Regions from separate parts of the Streptosporangium sp. NPDC002721 genome, predicted to be linked through region 1. Evidence: riboswitches for the same ligand, from Rfam matches in the RefSeq annotation. Region 1 holds a riboswitch; each other region holds the start of a gene.

What was found. A riboswitch is a leader RNA that binds a small molecule or an ion and turns the genes downstream of it on or off. The one in region 1 is predicted to bind cyclic di-AMP.
Region 2: another riboswitch for cyclic di-AMP. It lies ahead of ACFYWM_RS24895 (NlpC/P60 family protein); the one in region 1 lies ahead of ACFYWM_RS16130 (C40 family peptidase).
Region 3: another riboswitch for cyclic di-AMP. It lies ahead of ACFYWM_RS16945 (coiled-coil domain-containing protein); the one in region 1 lies ahead of ACFYWM_RS16130 (C40 family peptidase).
Region 4: another riboswitch for cyclic di-AMP. It lies ahead of ACFYWM_RS17940 (hypothetical protein); the one in region 1 lies ahead of ACFYWM_RS16130 (C40 family peptidase).

What each region holds. Positions count from the first base shown of each region.
Region 1 covers NZ_JBIAQI010000010.1:156,779-160,982, reverse strand. The annotation lists gene serA (phosphoglycerate dehydrogenase) at 1-732, shown strand, start outside; gene ACFYWM_RS16130 (C40 family peptidase) at 1,232-1,840, opposite strand; cyclic di-AMP (ydaO/yuaA leader) riboswitch at 1,828-2,045, opposite strand; gene ACFYWM_RS16125 (3-isopropylmalate dehydrogenase) at 2,201-3,247, shown strand; gene ACFYWM_RS16120 (branched-chain amino acid aminotransferase) at 3,421-4,204, shown strand, end outside.
Region 2 covers NZ_JBIAQI010000017.1:199,256-203,459, reverse strand. The annotation lists gene ACFYWM_RS24900 (LuxR C-terminal-related transcriptional regulator) at 419-619, shown strand; gene ACFYWM_RS24895 (NlpC/P60 family protein) at 959-2,008, opposite strand; cyclic di-AMP (ydaO/yuaA leader) riboswitch at 2,014-2,160, opposite strand; gene ACFYWM_RS24890 (amino-acid N-acetyltransferase) at 2,627-3,169, shown strand; gene ACFYWM_RS24885 (RDD family protein) at 3,398-4,204, shown strand, end outside.
Region 3 covers NZ_JBIAQI010000011.1:22,620-26,823, reverse strand. The annotation lists gene ACFYWM_RS16950 (hypothetical protein) at 267-602, opposite strand; gene ACFYWM_RS16945 (coiled-coil domain-containing protein) at 726-1,640, opposite strand; cyclic di-AMP (ydaO/yuaA leader) riboswitch at 1,707-1,843, opposite strand; gene galT (galactose-1-phosphate uridylyltransferase) at 1,916-2,995, opposite strand; gene ACFYWM_RS16935 (DeoR/GlpR family DNA-binding transcription regulator) at 2,992-3,792, opposite strand; gene ACFYWM_RS16930 (metal-dependent phosphohydrolase) at 3,904-4,204, opposite strand, start outside.
Region 4 covers NZ_JBIAQI010000011.1:238,502-242,705, forward strand. The annotation lists gene ACFYWM_RS17930 (hypothetical protein) at 1-39, shown strand, start outside; gene ACFYWM_RS17935 (alpha/beta fold hydrolase) at 107-967, opposite strand; gene ACFYWM_RS17940 (hypothetical protein) at 1,175-2,002, opposite strand; cyclic di-AMP (ydaO/yuaA leader) riboswitch at 2,276-2,427, opposite strand; gene ACFYWM_RS17945 (DUF4253 domain-containing protein) at 2,847-3,710, opposite strand; gene ACFYWM_RS17950 (IclR family transcriptional regulator) at 3,958-4,204, shown strand, end outside.

The DNA.
Region 1 (4,204 bases):
GCCCAGGAGAAGGCCGGCACCCAGGTCGCGCGCAGCGTGAAGCTCGCGCTCGCCGGGGAGTTCGTGCCGGACGCGGTCAACGTCCAGGGCGGCGCCGTCGCCGAGGACGTCAAGCCGGGCCTGCCGCTGGCCGAGAAGCTCGGCCGGGTGTTCACCGCCCTCGCGGGCGAGGTCGCCACCAAGCTCGACGTCGAGGTGCGCGGCGAGATCGCCTCCCACGACGTGCGCGTGCTGGAGCTGGCCGCGCTCAAGGGCGTCTTCACCGACGTCGTCGAGGACTCGGTCACCTACGTCAACGCCCCGCTGCTGGCCAAGGACCGCGGCGTGTCGGTCGAGCTGGTCACCAGCTCCGAGAGCCCCGACTGGCGCAACGTCGTGACGGTCCGCGGCGTCCTCGCCGACGGCCGCGCGGTCTCGGTCTCCGGCACCCTGTCCGGGCCGAGGCAGATCACGAAGATCGTCGAGGTCAACGGCTACCAGATGGAGATCGAGCCGACCGACCACCTGTCGTTCTTCACCTACACCGACCGGCCCGGCATCGTCGGCGTGGTCGGCCGCATCCTCGGCGACCACTCGATCAACATCGCCTCGATGCAGGTGGCCCGTGACGTCAAGGGCGGCAAGGCGCTCATCGCGCTCACCGTCGACACCGCCATCCCGGCCGAGGTGATCGACCAGATCGGCACGGAGATCGGCGCCGACAGCGGCCGCTCGGTCGACCTGGCCGACTAGCCGTCCCGCCGATGTGGCCGCCGTCCCGGAGACCGGGGCGGCGGCCACAGCTCGTCTCAGCATGTGAGAAGTGTGTACGCCGGGCGAGACGCTGTTCCCGTGGCCAGGTAGCCTGGAATGAAATGCGCCAGGTTCTCGTAATTCCTACCTGCCGCGGCGAGGCCTGACAGGGGCAGGCCGGCGACTCGCCGCGGTGTCGTGGCGCGTGCCGGCTCCAAGCTCCCGTCGCCGATCCGTGATCCGGACCCGCGACATCAGGCCTGGTCGGAGTCCCGACCGGAGTCTCGACCACCTTCCTTGCTGGCATGCGAACGAGACGAGATTCGCCATGTACGACATGTATCCCTGGAACCGTCCCGACGAGACCGAGGACGAGGCCACCGACGCGCTCCAGACCGCTCTGGACCGCAGGGACAACGGTGGTGCCCCCACCCGCTGAACCCGCTCTCGCCGCCGCCGGGATCTTCACGGCCTCCCGGCGGTGATCCGCCGGCGTGTCTCATCCGCTGGTCACCGTTTCGGTCGCGAGCTCGACCCGCTTGGCCAGCTGAACCCCCTGCGGGTCGGGGCGCACCGCGCCGGCGAAGGACTCGCGGCGCCAGGAGTCGAGTTTCTCCTCCTTGACCACGTCGCCGGTCCTCGGGGCGTGGACCATGTAACCGGGCTTCGTGATCATGCCGACGTGACCGAGGCCGCTGAAGAAGACCAGGTCACCGGGCTTGAGATCCTTCCAGGCGATCTTCTTGGAGAAAGCGGCGTACTGGTCGTCGGTGACGCGGGGGAGCTTGATCCCGGCGGCGCCGTAGGCGCGGAGCACCAGGCCGGAGCAGTCGAAGCCGCCGTGGCCGGTGCCGCCCCAGACATAGGGCGTTCCACGCTTGGACATGGCCCACTTCACGGCTTTCTGCCAGGCGGGCTTGACGGCCACGGCCTTCAGCGCCTCTTTCAGCGCGGGGGTGTGGAGGGCGGCGGGGCCGGGGGCCGGGGGAGGGGAGGCGGCCAGGGCGGCGGTCGAGGTCGCGAACATCGCGGCGCCGGCGACGGCTACGGAGGCGGAGATGGACAGGACACGGGGGAGAACTGTGCCGGACAGGATGATTCCTTCCATAAGGCCGGCCGGGTGAGCTGTCGGGCTCGGGCGTGGAGGCCGCCCTACGGCGCGAGAACGCGCTGATTCGCCCCAAGGAATCCACCTGACGACGGCCGGGAACGCGCTCCGGGGGAGGAGCGAGCCGCCCGGCGCCAGGTAGATCCCGTAAAGAGTGGGTCCCCGGCTCCGTACGGGCCCGGTAAGGGGATGGCCCGTACGGATTAGGCAGTGATGTGAATGGGAGGACCATAACGAAACCTCACGAAACGGTCAATACCAAGCAAAGAAGGACAAAACGATCAAAAGTCCTGATGGGCGAATGTGTCCGGAGGGTGAGACCGGTGTTCGATCACCGAGACGGACCGGTAGGGTGCCTGCATGGATTCGCGTAACATTCGCCTGGCGGTCATCCCCGGGGACGGAATCGGGGTCGAGGTCGTCACCGAGGGGCTGAAGGTCCTCGAAGCGGTCGGCACGAAGGTGGAGACCACCACCTACGACCTCGGTGCCAAGCGCTACCACGAGACCGGCGAGACCCTGCCCGACCAGGTCCTCGACGAGCTGCGCGGATACGACGCGATCCTGCTCGGCGCGGTCGGCGACCCCAGCGTGCCCCCGGGCGTCCTGGAGCGCGACCTGCTGCTCAAGCTCCGCTTCCGGCTCGACCACTACGTGAACCTCCGCCCGGTCAAGCTCTTCCCCGGCGTCGAGACGCCGCTGGGCAGGGCCCGCCCCGAGGACATCGACATGATCGTCGTCCGCGAGGGCACCGAGGGCCCGTACGCCGGGGCGGGTGGCGTCATGCGCCGGGGCACCCCGCACGAGATCGCCACCCAGGAGTCGCTGAACACCGCGTACGGCGTCGAGCGCGTGGTGCGCTACGCCTTCGACAAGGCGCAGGGCCGCTCCCGCAGGAAGCTGACGCTGGTCCACAAGACCAACGTGCTCACCTACGCCGGTGACCTCTGGGCCCGCACCTTCGAGCGGGTCGGCCTGGAGTATCCCGACGTCCGGACCGACTACTGCCACGTCGACGCGGCCTCGATGTTCTTCGTCAGCCAGCCCGAGCGCTTCGACGTGATCGTCACCGACAACCTCTTCGGCGACATCCTCACCGACATCGGCGCGGCGGTCGCCGGTGGCATCGGCCTGGCGGCGAGCGGCAACGTCAACCCCGACCGCACCGCGCCGAGCATGTTCGAGCCGGTGCACGGCAGCGCCCCCGACATCGCGGGCCAGGGCAAGGCCGACCCGACCGCCACGGTCCTGTCGGTCGCGATGCTCCTCGACCACCTGGGCCTGGCCGACGAGGCCGCCAGGGTCGAGCGGGCCGTCGCCGACGACCTGGCCGAGCGGCCGATCGGCCGGGCCGGCCGGAGCACCCGCGAGATCGGCGACGACATCACCGCCCGAGTAGCCGGCTGAGGAAGCCGCCCTCCTCGACCCCGACGCGCCTGGCGGCTCATCCGAGCCGCCAGGTGCGTTTTTGTTTCTCCAGCACTGCCGGTTTTCGGCATGGATGGAGTAGTTTCCCGTTACCCGGTCCGACGCAGAATGGACCCAAGGGTAAGCCAGACACCAAGAGAAGGATCCGTGCGATGACCACCGCTCAGAAGCTCAGCTTCGACGTGCAGCTCTCCGACCACGCTCGCACCGCGGAAGAGCGCGAGCAGGTACTGGCGAGCCCGGGGTTCGGTCAGGTCTTCACCGACCACATGATCTCGATCGACTACACCGAGGGCCAGGGCTGGCACGACGCCAAGCTGGTGCCGTACGGCCCGCTCAGCCTCGACCCCGCGACGTCGGTCTTCCACTACGCGCAGGAGCTTTTCGAGGGGCTCAAGGCCTACCGCCAGGAGAACGGCTCGATCGTGACCTTCCGGCCGGAGGCCAACGCCGCGCGCTTCAACACCTCCGCGGCGCGGATGGCCATGCCCGAGCTGCCCGAGGAGACGTTCGTCGAGTCGCTGGAGCTGCTCGTCCAGACCGACCGCGAGTGGGTCCCGACCACGCCGGGACACAGCCTCTACCTGCGCCCCTTCATGATCGCGACGCAGCCGGCGCTCGGCGTGAACTACCCGTCCAGGACCTACAAGTACATGGTCATCGCCTCTCCGGCGGCGGCCTACTTCGGCGGGGGCAAGGCCGTCACCGTCTGGCTCTCCACCGAGTACACCCGCGCGGCCCCCGGCGGGACCGGCTTCGCCAAGTGCGGCGGCAACTACGCGGCGGCCTTCGTGGCCCAGCGCCAGGCCGTCGAGCAGGGCTGCGACCAGGTGGTCTGGCTCGACGCGAGCGAGCACCGCTACGTCGAGGAGATGGGCGGGATGAACCTGTTCTTCGTCTACGGCGACCGCCTGCTGACCCCGGCGCTCACCGGAA
Region 2 (4,204 bases), on a different contig from region 1:
ATGGTCGCCGGAGAGCACGGGGAAGAGATCAATTTTTGCCGGGAAATGCGGGCGGGCCGGGATCCCCGGGGGATCGGCTTCGGAGCGCCCGGTGAGACGGCGGTTCCGGCGAAACCTTGTTCTGCCAGGACTTCGATCGTCGCAGCCAGGGGGTGCTTGCCGGCTCGTGCCTGGGCTCGATCATGACATAGCCGCAAAGGCACTGACATATCATGAGTACTTCACGTAGCGCCTGCTATGTCAATACTGGACGCACGCTATGAAGAGTGGAACTTGACGACCTTTGAACAAGGCGTTTACCGTTCCTGGCGGACGGTATTCATTTCCGGCGTCTCGCACCCGGTTTCCAGAGTGGGGGGAGTGACTCTTGATGGCATATCCAGAAGTGGATTCACGCCATGGCGACAGCCCCCTGGGCATGAGCGAAATCGGTCTCAGTGACGACGACCTCGTGCTGCTGGCTGAGCTCGCCAAGGGTGTCACGGTCGATCGGGTAGGGCGTCGCCTCGACATCAGTGGCCGGACGGTCAGGCGCAGGCTGAGAGGCATCTGCGACCGCATCGGCGTGGCCACGGCGATCGAGGCCGTGGCCTGGGCGGCTCGCCGTCGCCTGATCTGACGCGTCGCCGCGTGTCCGGCAGGTCGGGCCGGACACGCGTGCGAGCCGACGGCCCGGACAGGCCACACTCGTCCGAACCGACAGGCTGGACAGGCCACACGCGTGCGAGCCGGCGGCCCGGACGGGTCACCCCCGCCCGAACCGACAGGCCGGACAGGCCACTCCCACCCGGTCGGCGGCCCGGACGGGTCACCCCCGCCCGAGTCGACAGGCCTGACAGGCCACCCCGTCCGAGTCGACAGGCCTGACAGGCCCCCGCCCGAGCCGACAGTCTGGGAAGGCCGCCCGCCCGGTCGGAAACCGTTTCGAGCCACACCGCTCCGGCCGGGAGCCGGCGGCTCAGGCGGCGATGCGGACGCCTCCGGCGAAGGGCCGGTTGTCGATCGTGGTGATGTGGATGACGTCACCGGTCCGGGGCGCGTGGACCATCAGGCCCGCGCCGATGTAGATCCCGACGTGGTGCAGGTCGCTGTAGAAGAAGACCAGGTCGCCGGGGCGCAGCTCGTTCCTGGAGACGTGGGTGCCCGCCGTCCACTGGTCGCCGGTGTAGTGCGGCAGGCTGATGCCGACCTTCTGGTAGGCCCACATGACCAGGCCGGAGCAGTCGAAGGAGTTGGGCCCCTCGGCACCCCAGACGTACGGCTTCAGCTGCTGGGTGAGCGCCCAGCGGGCGGCCTCCGCGCCCTTGCCGCTGCCCACGATGGGCACGTCCGTCTTCACCCGGGCGCCCCGGTTGCTGACGGCCCTGGTGCGGACCTCGCTGAACAGGTCGCTCTCGACCCGGTCGACCAGCCGCTCGATCCTGGTCCGGTTGCCGTCGATCTCCGCGAGGAGCTTCTTGACCTCCGCCGTCCTGGCCTTGGCGCCGGCCTGGGCCCGCTCGGCGGCCGCGATCGCCCGGCTCACCTGGGCGAGCTCCTCGCTCTGCTGCTGCTGGAGCGCGTAGTTGGTGGTGGCCTGGTCGAGAAAGGCGTCGGGATCGGTGGCCTGCGTGAAGGCGAGCCCGGAGTTCAGGCCGCCCGACATGTAGGTGCTCTGCGCCAGGAGGGTGGCCTTGGTGCGACGGGACGCCAGCTCGGACTCGCTCGACGCGAGGATCTTCTTGGCGCTCTCCGCGGCCCGCTGGGCCTGCCTGAGCTTGACCCGCTCGCCGTTGTAGCGCTCCGCGAGCGTGCCGATCTCCTGGTGCAGTTTCTCGGCCTGCTTGGCCAGCTGCTGGAGGCTGGGCTCGGGGTCCGCGGTGGCGGACACCAGCGGGGTGCCGAGGGTCAGGGTGGCGAATGCCAGGCCGACGACCGCCATGCGACGGCGCAGCCCTCGCGGCGCGCGTTCTCGACCGCGGGTGTCGTGACCCGCCCGCTCTCCTCCGAGGTCGCGCGTGCGCTTCACCAATGGGCTCCTCTCTCGGCCGCCTACCGGGTTAGCTGACGGGTTCGGGCCGGAGGCAGCCCTACCGGGTGCGCCGGTGGCACTCGGATTCACCCCGGAGGACGTGGTGGGTCCCCGGTTCCCCACGCGGGAGGATTCGGCGGGTCAGGCTTTTCACATCTCTGACATCGAGCACGGAGATTAGTGCACCTGTGGTTCATGCTCAACCAGAACTGCGAATTCAGTAGAGGTTTCGCAACCGAGGTGTCACGAAAAGATCACACCGCAATATGATCAACATGGCCATTACGCAGGCTTTGCCTTCCAAGTGACGGGTGGGACGAGGGGTCTTCCCAGGTCCGGGACCGTGCCAAAGGTGAGTTGAGGCACACGGGAGGTGTCGCGTACCGAGAGTGGTAAAGCGATCGCCAACGGTCATGAGCGGCCCGCGGGTCGCGAGTTAAGGATGAGCCGTAATCAAAGACCGGTGAGGACGTACGCTGAACGGTCATGGAGCAGCTTGCTGAGCATTCTCCCGTGCCGGTCGTCAGCGCCCCCGGCGGCGGGGAGCGGCGTGCCGGATCCACGGAGGCGGAGCGGGGCGCGCCCGAGGCCGGGACGGGCCCCGAGGTCCCCGAGATCCCCGAGATCACGGTCCGCCGCGCACGCACCCCGGACGTCCGCGCCGTCAGACGGCTCGTCGACACCTACGGCGGTGCCGGCCCGCGCCTGCTGGCGAAGGCCACCGTGACCCTGTACGAGGACGTCCAGGAGTTCTGGGTCGCCACCGACGCGGAGGGGACGGTGATCGGCTGCGGGGCCCTGCACGTCCTCTGGGAGGATCTGGCCGAGATCCGCACCGTCGCCGTCGACCCGACCCGCAGGGGGCTGGGAATCGGCCACCGGATCGTCTCCGCGCTCATCCGCACGGCCGCCGAGCTCGGCCTGCGCCGGGTCTTCTGCCTGACCTTCGAGGTCGACTTCTTCGCCCGGCATGGATTCCGGGAAATCCAGGGCACACCCGTCGCCCCGGAGGTCTACGCGGAACTTCTCGCCTCCTACGACGAGGGTGTGGCGGAGTTCCTCGATCTGGAACACGTCAAGCCCAACACCTTGGGAAACACCCGGATGCTGCTGCATCTGACACGTGAGCCCGACTCTGATGACTTTAGAGCTGACTGATCGGAAAGGTGACTGTTGATACCTATATCGATACCTTGTGCAGCAGCATGCATGTGCGTCTGACATTTGCCACATGCGCAGTCTAAGTGAGGTGACGCGGTGAGCACCGGACAGCCGCCGTATCGACAGGATGATCCCGACCGCGATCGCACACCGTCGGGGCAGCCGGATTACGGACAGCACAACGTGGGTCGAGCCCCTGGCGAACTCGACCCCGACGTGACAGTTGTGGGATATCGATCGGAGGCCTCACAGCCGAACACCGGCCCAGGGCAGAGCCAGCCCGGTTACGGCCAGCAGGGCTACGGGCAGCAGCAGTACGGCCAGCAGGGGTACGGTCAGCAGCCCGACTACGGGCAGCAGGGGTACGGGCAGCAGCAGGGGTACGGGCAGCAGAGCGGTGGGACGGGGGCGTACGGGCAGCAGCCCGGCTACGGCCAGCAGTCCTCCCACGACCAGGGTTACGGCCAGCAGGGCGGGACCGGCGCGTACGGGCAGCAGGGTGGCACGGGGGCGTACGGGCAGCAGCCCGGATACGGCCAGCAGCCCACCCACGACCAGGGTTACGGCCAGCAGCCGGGCTATGGCCAGCAGCCCGGCTACGGGCAGCAGCAGCCCCAGCCCGGTTACGGCCAGCAGCCCGACTACGGCCAGCAGCAGTACGGCAAGCAGCCCGACTACGGGCAGCAGCAGTACGGCCAGCAGGGTTACGGCCAGCAGCCCGACTACGGGCAGCAGGGCTACGGCCAGCAGCAGCCCGCGTACGGGCAGCAGGGCTACGGTCAGCCGTACGGCGGTCCTCCCGGGGCCCCGGCCCCGCTCGCCGAGTGGTGGCAGCGCCTGGTGGCGAGGATCGTCGACGGGGTCATCCTGGCGATCCCGCTGTTCATCGTCAACGCGGTGATCACCGCCATTGTCGTGACGCCCGTCGACTTCAACCTGGAGACGGGCGCCATCTCGGGAGGGGGCTTCTTCCTCGCGAGCCTGCTCACCTCGCTGATCACCGCGGCCATCTACGTGGCCTACGAGTTCTTC
Region 3 (4,204 bases), on a different contig from region 1:
GCTTTCCACGTTTCAGGCCGGTACCTACGGGCCCCGGGATCTCCCACTGTGTCGCGCCGTTCGTCAACCGGCCTCTACGGTGATGGCGCGGACAAGCAACGCTCGCCGTCCCACCTCGGCACGACTCCGTGTCCGCGCTTCCCGGTGTTGCCGAAGGGGCGCACGACGTCATCGAGGTGCGCGGGCTCCTGACCAGGCTAGGCGGCAGGTGCTCATCCCGCTCATCTCGCCGACGGCTACCTCGGCGTCTTCTGGCCTTAAGACGATCATGCGGACCGGCGGCCCGCGGGGCCGAGGTCGCGTCCGTCGAGGACCTCGATGTCGGTGATGGCCGTCGCGCTCGGATCCAGGCTCAGCCAGATGACGTCCTCACCGTCGCGTTCCAGCTGCACCATCCGGGAACCCGACGAACCCGGCGGAGCGGTCAGGAGATTGGCGCAGGTGGCACTACAGGTGCACACACCATGAAACGACAGGCCCTCAACCGTGTCCGCCAAGGGATCGTTCTCGTCCTCGGCGCGCAGCAGAGCGACGATGTCGGTGACGAGGCCGGGGAACACGTCCATCAGGCGTGGGAGTCGGCCGGTGGTCACGACGCGCACGACATAGCGATATAGCAGGTGCGTCCTCCTCGCGCCGTCCGACGACGGACCCCCGGCGCCCGGCGGGGCGCCGGAAGTCCCGGATGTGCCCCGAGAGGGGCGGCCGCCCGGGAAGCCGCAGCGCTAGTACATCGAGATGTGCGGATGGTCGAAGTGGTTGGCCGTGATGCCGCCGCGGTTGGACATGAAGTTCCAGCCGGAGCCGTGGTTGATGCGCTGGCGCCAGATCACGTACTTCACGCCGAGCTTGGCCTTGTTCTTGATGGCCCAGGCGGCGATCTCGTCGCCGAGCGCGAGGTTGGCGGCTGAGGGCATCGTGCCGCCGGTGCTCATCATGAAGTCGCAGGCGCGGCCCAGCGGGTGCTCGCCGCCGTCGTTGGCGGCCCGGTAGCAGCCGACGGAGTACGGGAGGCTGAAGCGCCGCATGACGGCGTCGCGCATGATCCGGGTGCGGTCGGTGATGTTGTCGGCGCCGGTGGGGAGCTGCGGGGCCCAGGTGCCGTCGGCGCGGCGGCCGGAACCGGTGGGGGCGAGGCGGTCGAGCCTGTCCTTGACGTCGCGGATCACGTCCTCGGCCTTCTCGCGCTGACCCTCGACCTCCTCGGCCTCGTCGCGGATCTCGTCGATGAGCCTGGACGCCGTCTCCGACGCCTTCTTCCTGCGTTCGAGGCTGCCGGCGAAGCCCTCCAGGTAGGCGGTCTGCTGGGCGGCGAGCTGCTCCATCACCGCGGCGGCGCCCATGTCGCCGGAGAACAGCAGTGCGGGCACCCCTCCGCTGCTGCTGGTCTGGTAGCGCAGCTGCACGATGGTGTCGACCTGCCTCTTGGCCTCGACGTAGGTCTGCTCGGCCTTCTTCAGGTTCTGCTTGGCGACGGCCTCGGCCTTCTGCGCCTTCCTGAGAGACTCGCGTTTGGCCGCGTAGGTCTCGATCAGCCCGTCGAGCTTCTTGCCGAGTTTGGCCAGGTCGGCGCGGAGCTTGGCCTCGGTCGGCTTGGGTTCCGCGATTCCCGCGGTGGGGGCACCGATGGTGAACGCCACGATCGAACTCAGACAGAGGGCCAGGGCGGCATGCCGACGGAACGTGGGGGACGAGGCCGCCACGAACTCTCCTCTCCTTGCGCCTACCGGGTTAGCTGACGGGTTCGGGCTGGAGGAAGCCCTTCCACCGAAGTGGTTTCACCCCAGGTGCGGTGGTTCCCCGGCTCCCGGGCGAGGCGCCCGGGATTAGGCATATCAGCGTTTGTAGCCGATGTGGGAAGGATAGTAGTGGTAAACAGCAGGCCATGCGACCTCAAGACGAGACCGAGTGGTAATCACTTCGTGATGACAGAGCGCAGAAGATGTGCTGTTTCCTCGGGTGACACGTCGTTCACGAACGCGCCCATCGCCGACTCCGACCCGGCGAGGTATTTCAGCTTGTCCGGCGCGCGGCGAATGCTGAACAGCTCCATGTGCGCGTACGACAGATCGCGGCCGGTGGAGACCGGTGCCTGGTGCCAGGCGGCGATGTAGGGCATGGGCACGCCGAACAGCCCGTCGAGGCGGCGGAGCACGTCGGTGTAGAGGGGGCCGAACGCCGCGCGCTCCCCGGCCTCCAGCGCGACCAGGTCGGGGACCTGGCGGTGCGGGTAGAGGTGGACCTCCACCGGCCAGCGCGCCGCGGCCGGGACGAACGCCGTCCAGTGCTCGTTCGAGGCCACCACCCGGACCCCGGCCTCCCGCTCCGCGGCCAGGACGTCGGCGAACAGGTTGCCGCCGGTCCGCTCCCGGTGGCGCTCGGCCGCCCCGAGGGTGAGCCTGGTGCGCGGGGTCACGTAGGGGTACGCGTAGATCTGGCCGTGCGGGTGGGCCAGGGTGATGCCGATCTCCGCCCCCCGGTTCTCGAAGCAGAACACCTGCTCCACGCCCGGTGTCGCCGACAGCTCCGCCGTACGGTCGACCCAGGCCTCCATGACCAGCTCGACCTGCTCGGGGGAGAGCCGCGAGAACGATGAGTCGTGCTCGGAGGTGAAGCAGACCACCTCGCACCTGCCGACCCCCGGGCGGACCTCGCTCAGCCCGCCGATCTCCCGGTGCTCGCCCGGCTGGGCGGAGAACGAGGGGAACCGGTTCTCGAAGACCACCACGTCGTACTCGGAGGCGGGGACCTCGGTCAGGTTGCCGGGAGTGGAGGGGCAGAGCGGGCACTCGCTGGCCGGGGGCAGGAAGGTGCGGCCCTGGCGGTGGCCGGCCACCGCGATCCACTCCTCGGTCAGCGGGTCGTAGCGCAGCTCGGAGGCGGCGGGGCGGGGCGGCAGGTCGCGCCTGTCGACCGCGCCGCGGTCGGTGTCGTCGCGCCGGTCGAAGTAGATGAGCTCCCGGCCGTCGGCCAGGTGGGTGATCGTGCGTTTCATCGGCCGGCGATCTCGCTCTCTCGCTGGGGTTCCGTGATGATCAGTTCGCCCACCGAGGCGGCGAGCTCCTCGCGGGCCTCCTCGGTGAGGCCGGAGTCGGTGACCACGATGTGGGCCTCGGCCAGCCGGGCGATCGTGCTGATGCCGACCGTGCCCCACTTGGTGTGGTCGGCGAGCACCACCAGGCGGTGCGCGGAGGCGACCAGCGCGCGGTTGGTCTCGGCCTCGATCAGGTTGGGGGTGGTGAACCCGGCGCGGGTGCTCATCCCGTGCACGCCGAGGAAGAGGGTGTCGACGTGGAGCCCGCGGATCGCCGAGACCGCGACCGGGCCGACCAGGGCGTCGGAGGGGGTACGGACCCCGCCGGTCAGCACGACCGTGCGGTCGGCCCTGGGAGAACGGTGGAAGACGTCGGCGATCCGGACCGAGTTGGTGATCACGGTCAGCTCGGGCACGTCGGTCACGTGGTGGGCGAGCGTCCAGGTCGTGGTCCCCGCGGAGAGCGCGATCGCCGTGGCGGGCCGGACGAGCCGGGCGGCGTGCTGGGCGATCGTCTCCTTCTCCGTCTGCTGGCGCGCGGACTTGGCGGCGAAGCCCGGTTCCTCGGTCGAGCCGGGCCCGGCCGCGGTGGCGCCGCCGTGGACCTTCTCCACCAGGCCGCGCTCGGAGAGCACCTCAAGATCGCGCCGGATCGTCATGTCGGACACGCCGAGCTCCCGGACGAGATCGGCGACCCTGACCCCGCCGCTACTGCGGACCCTCTCCAGGATCGCCTGCTGCCGCTGCTGGGCAAGCATCGCTCACTCCCCTTAATCCACCAGATTTCACCAAATTACCACGGCAAGAATGCAAAACACTGTTGAGTCTTGGTGACTATCCGCTCACAGTCGCTCAAGCCTGGTCACGATTCACAGCCGCTCGAGCTCGGCCGCGATGTTCGCCCTCGCCGCCGCCTCCAGGCCGGAGACCCGGAAGATCACCGGGAGGTCGAGCAGCGAGCGCAGCACGGCGGCCCGCCCGGCCCTGAACGCGTCGTCGGGCACGAAGCCGTACTCCTCGCGCACGGCCGCCGCGTACCGGGCGTAGGCCTCCGGGGACGCGCCCAGGATCGCCAGGTCCGCGTCGGACAGCACGGCCCCGTCCGCGTCGCCGGGCGCGGGGTCGTGCGTGACGGTCAGCCTGACCAGCCTGGCGACCGTGGCCACGGCC
Region 4 (4,204 bases), on a different contig from region 1:
CACGTCCTGCGCGGCATCGAGGAGAAGCTCGAGGTCTGATCTTCCGGTGCGGCCCGTGCCCCGGGAGGCACGGACCGCACCGGAGCCCGTCCTCCTCCCGGTGAGGTCATCGCCCGGAGTCCGCGGAGGTGGTGAGCTCGTCGATCGCGTCGACGAAGGAGGGCCAGAGCTCGGCGGGCAGGTCGTGGCCCATGCCGGGGAAGGTGATCAGCCGGGCACCGGGGATCGCGTCGGCGGTGGCGATCCCGGCGGGCAGGGGAACCAGCGGGTCGTCCTCCCCGTGCAGCACGAGAGCCGGAACCGCGAGCTCCTTGAGCAGGGGCGCGCGGTCGCCGGAGGCCATGATCGCGGTCACCTGCCTGGCCGTGCCCGCCGGGTCGTACGACCGGTCGTAGCCCAGCCCGGCGATCTCGGCGTTCCACTCCCGGTCGAACGGGTAGCCCGGCGAGCCGACGGCCGCGCAGTTGTCGAGGGCCCGCCGGATCGCGCTCTCGCGGTCGGGCGTGAAGGCGGGCAGGAGCACGTCCGGGTCGGTCAGCAGGGCCGCCCGCGGGCTCGGGGTGGACATGATCGAGGTGAGGCTGCGCACCCGGTGCGGGTGGCGGATCGCGAGCGACTGCGCGATCATCCCGCCCATCGAGAGGCCGACCACGTGGGCCGTGTCCCAGCCGAGCGCGTCGAGCAGCCCGGCGGCGTCGTCGGCCATGTCGTCCAGCAGGTAGGGGACCTCCCCGCTCCCGTCCGGGGCGGGCGTCCCCGCCTCGCCCAGGTGGGTGCTCTCGCCGCTGTCGCGGTTGTCGAAACGCACCACGTGGTGCCCGCGGTCCGCGAGCAGGGCGCAGAACCTCTCGTCCCACTGGATCAGCTGGCAGCCGAGGCCGGTGATCAGCAGGAGGGGGCGTGCCCCCGGGGAGCCGAAGGTGTCGTAGGCGATCTCGATGCCGTTCGCCGGGGCCCGCAGGGTCATGGCACTCCTACCGTCCGCTACCGTCCGCGCTGGTTCCGCGGGACAGAATGTCATTCGGGGGAAGGCGCGGCACCGGCGGGGTGGGAGTTCCCGCAGGACAGGAACTCCGGCGAGACGGGAGCCTGACGGGACGGGGACTCCGTCAGGAGGCGGGAGCCCGGCGGGACGGAGGCTCCCGCGAGGGGTTCTCGCGGGACCGGACCCGGCTCAGTTCTTTCCCGCGCCGATCTCGGCGGCGCGGACACCGGCGGCGACCACGTCGGCCGGGACGCGCATGGAGGCGGCCTCGACCATGACCTTGGGCTTGCCGGCCCACGGCCGCACCGCGGCGCTCACCGGCTGGGTCCTCACGCCTATCCCCAGTTCCAGGGCCTTGGCGAAGACGACCGTCGGGGGCTTGGCCGGGGTGGTGTCCCTGCGGCTCCAGGCACCGGTGGAGAACGCGACGGGGTGGTTCTTGATCCCCGCGCCCTCACCCCACTTGGTGACCACGTACTTGACGTCGATGTGACCCATACCGCCGTTACCGTCCACGCCGAGCGTGCCGGCGTTGAACGTTCCACCGGTCAGGTCGGCGAAGGTCTTGGCATCGATGTCGATCATGATGCCCTGGTTCGAGGGCGAGCCGGGACCGCGGTCGCCGACGAAGAACTTGGCCTTCTTGCCCTTGTAGATGAGGTAGCCCTCGGTGAACAGGGGCCAGCTCGGGCTGGCGATCATGCCCTTCTGCATCGGCTTGCCGCTGGCGGGAAGACCGGTGTCACCGGCCCGGCCGGAGGAGTCGTCCCAGAAGTAGGAGGCCGTGGTCCCGCCCTGGAGGAGGACGGACTCGGCGCTCGCCTTCGCCACGCCGACCTCGGGATCGGCGGTGGCGGCGAAACAGGTGGAGGCGGGCAGTGCCAGGGCGACACCGGCGGAGGCGAGGACGCTCGCGCCGACCAGGGTGGCGGCGGCGAGGCGGTTGCCGCGGGACTTGCTCCTGTGCCAGACGGACTTGCTCGGGCCGTTCTTGTGCATACCAAAGAAGGGGCGCATGGAGAAGAGGCTCTTTCGCGAGGGAACGGGGCGGCCAGGTGCGACACACCGAAGGGGTGCACTGGCGGGGACGCGCTCGTCGGAAAAGGGGGCGTAGCCGGAATCTCAGGCAATCGCTACGCGGAGCACGATCTGGAAGGTGCCGCGATCAGGTGCGGCGAAGGGTCGGGGGGACGGGGGATGGCGAGCTGTGTCGGGACGAAGGGGGAAAGTTCAGGTGGTCGGCGCGGACAAGGTGTGCACCGACGTGGTAACGCGGTGATCCATGAGGGGATCTCCTCTCCATCTCGTCTACCGGGTTAGCTGACGGGTTCGGGCGGTGGAGTTGCCCTACCGCCGCGTAGTTGCGGCGGATTCACCCCGAAAGAGTGGTTCCCCGGCCCCGGAGCCTCTGTGGGGCTCTCGGGATTCGACGTCGGCCGGCCGCTCCCTCTTGTGAAGGGCAGGTCGCCTACCGATAGCAATGGACACTACCTACCAAAACCGGACAAGGCAAAGCAAACACCATGAAAACCCCAGAAGATCTACCTACAAGCTTCAAGGAAGCCTCATCGATCGCCCTGCCAGGCCAACACCCGTCCTACCAGTACGAATGTCTCCCCCAGCCCGCGATCCGCCCCGGGGATCCTTGCCCGGAGCGCTCGAATCCGGGGCCCGTCCGGCGAATCCGTCCTCCGCGACTCCGTCTCGGAACACCACGGGTCCGTCTCGGAACACCACGGCTCCATCTCGGAACACCACGGGTCCGTCTCGGAACACCACGGGTCCGTCTCGGAACACCACAGCCCCGTCTCGGGACAGCCGCCCCACCGGAGGTCCGAACGGGGGAAACCCTCCGGGCCGATCAGTCCCACCAGAACGACCAGGCGTTCCTGCCCTTGATCTGCTCGGCGTAGTCGATGAGGTTCCCCGCCCCCTGGATGATGCTGTCGGGGCAGAACGTCCAGTGCTCCGCGGCGACGTGCAGGGCGTGCTCGGAGGTCGTCGGGGGCGCGGCGACGCTGAGGTCAAGGGTGTTGAAACCCATGCCGACCACCCGTACGCCGAACCTGTCCTCCCAGCTCCGCACGACGGCCGCGAGCGGGACCATCCACTCGTTGTGGTTCAGGGCGCCCTGCCAGCCCATGACGGCCAGGGCGTCGGCCCCGCGCTCGACCGCGACGAGCCCGAGCGGGGTCCTGCGCTCGGCCACCAGCCCGGCGTACCAGTCGGCGACCACGCCGGGGTCGGCGGCGAGCCTTCCCGCGGGGGCCGGGCCGGGACACTCGGGGCCGAAGGGGTCGAGGAGTTCGAGCTGGTCCACGCTGGCCTTCGCGATCCAGTCGGACCACACCTCGGCCATGAACGCGGCGGCGTGGTAGTTGTCGATCTGACCGGCCGTGTCCGGGGCGATCTGGCCGGCCGACCAGGGCTGGACGGAGTCCTCCAGCAGCACCGGCCACAGGCCCGACCGCTCGTGCTGGGCCCTCAGCCGGGCCCAGTACTCGCCGGAGACCGCCACCTCGCTGAGCCAGAACGCCGGACGGCGACGGACGGCGAGCTGAGCGTAACCGGGGTCGGGCCACACCACGTCTCCCGGCGGCAGCTCCAGCGAGAGCCTCCTGCCCCCGCCCGCGCCGGTCCCGTCACCGCCCTCGCTCCCGTCGGCCCCATCGGCGAACAGCTGGCCCAGAACTGGCGGAAGTCGCTCGCTCTCGCAATCGCCCATATCTACCGATCCGATCCTGACCACGGACCAATTTTGGCCTGTCAACCATCCCGAGGGACAGTTCTGCCCTGGTCCGGGCAAAAATTATCGGTAGAAGGGGGAACCGGGACCGGGCGGGTGCCTGTCCCCCGCCGTTCGTCGACAGGTTGTGCACTGCAGAACGTTGTGCTGCAAAGTGGCCGCGAGGCGGCGTACTCGCCTACCTTGACCAGGTATTCGATTGCCGGATTCACCCTGGGAGGTCGCGATGAGTGAGCCGGCTCCCGAACGCAACCAGTCGGCCTCGCTCCGGCGCGCCCTCTCCGTCCTCGCGCACGTACGCGACCACGCGGGCGCGGGCCACGGCCTGTCGCTCACCCGGCTCGCCGAGGCGCTCGGCCTGTCCAAGAGCACGGTGCTCCGGCTGGCCACCCCGCTCATCGAGGCCAGGCTCCTGGAGCGCGACCGCAGGAGCGGCGCCTACCGGCTGGGCAGCGGCGCCCTGCACCTCGGGC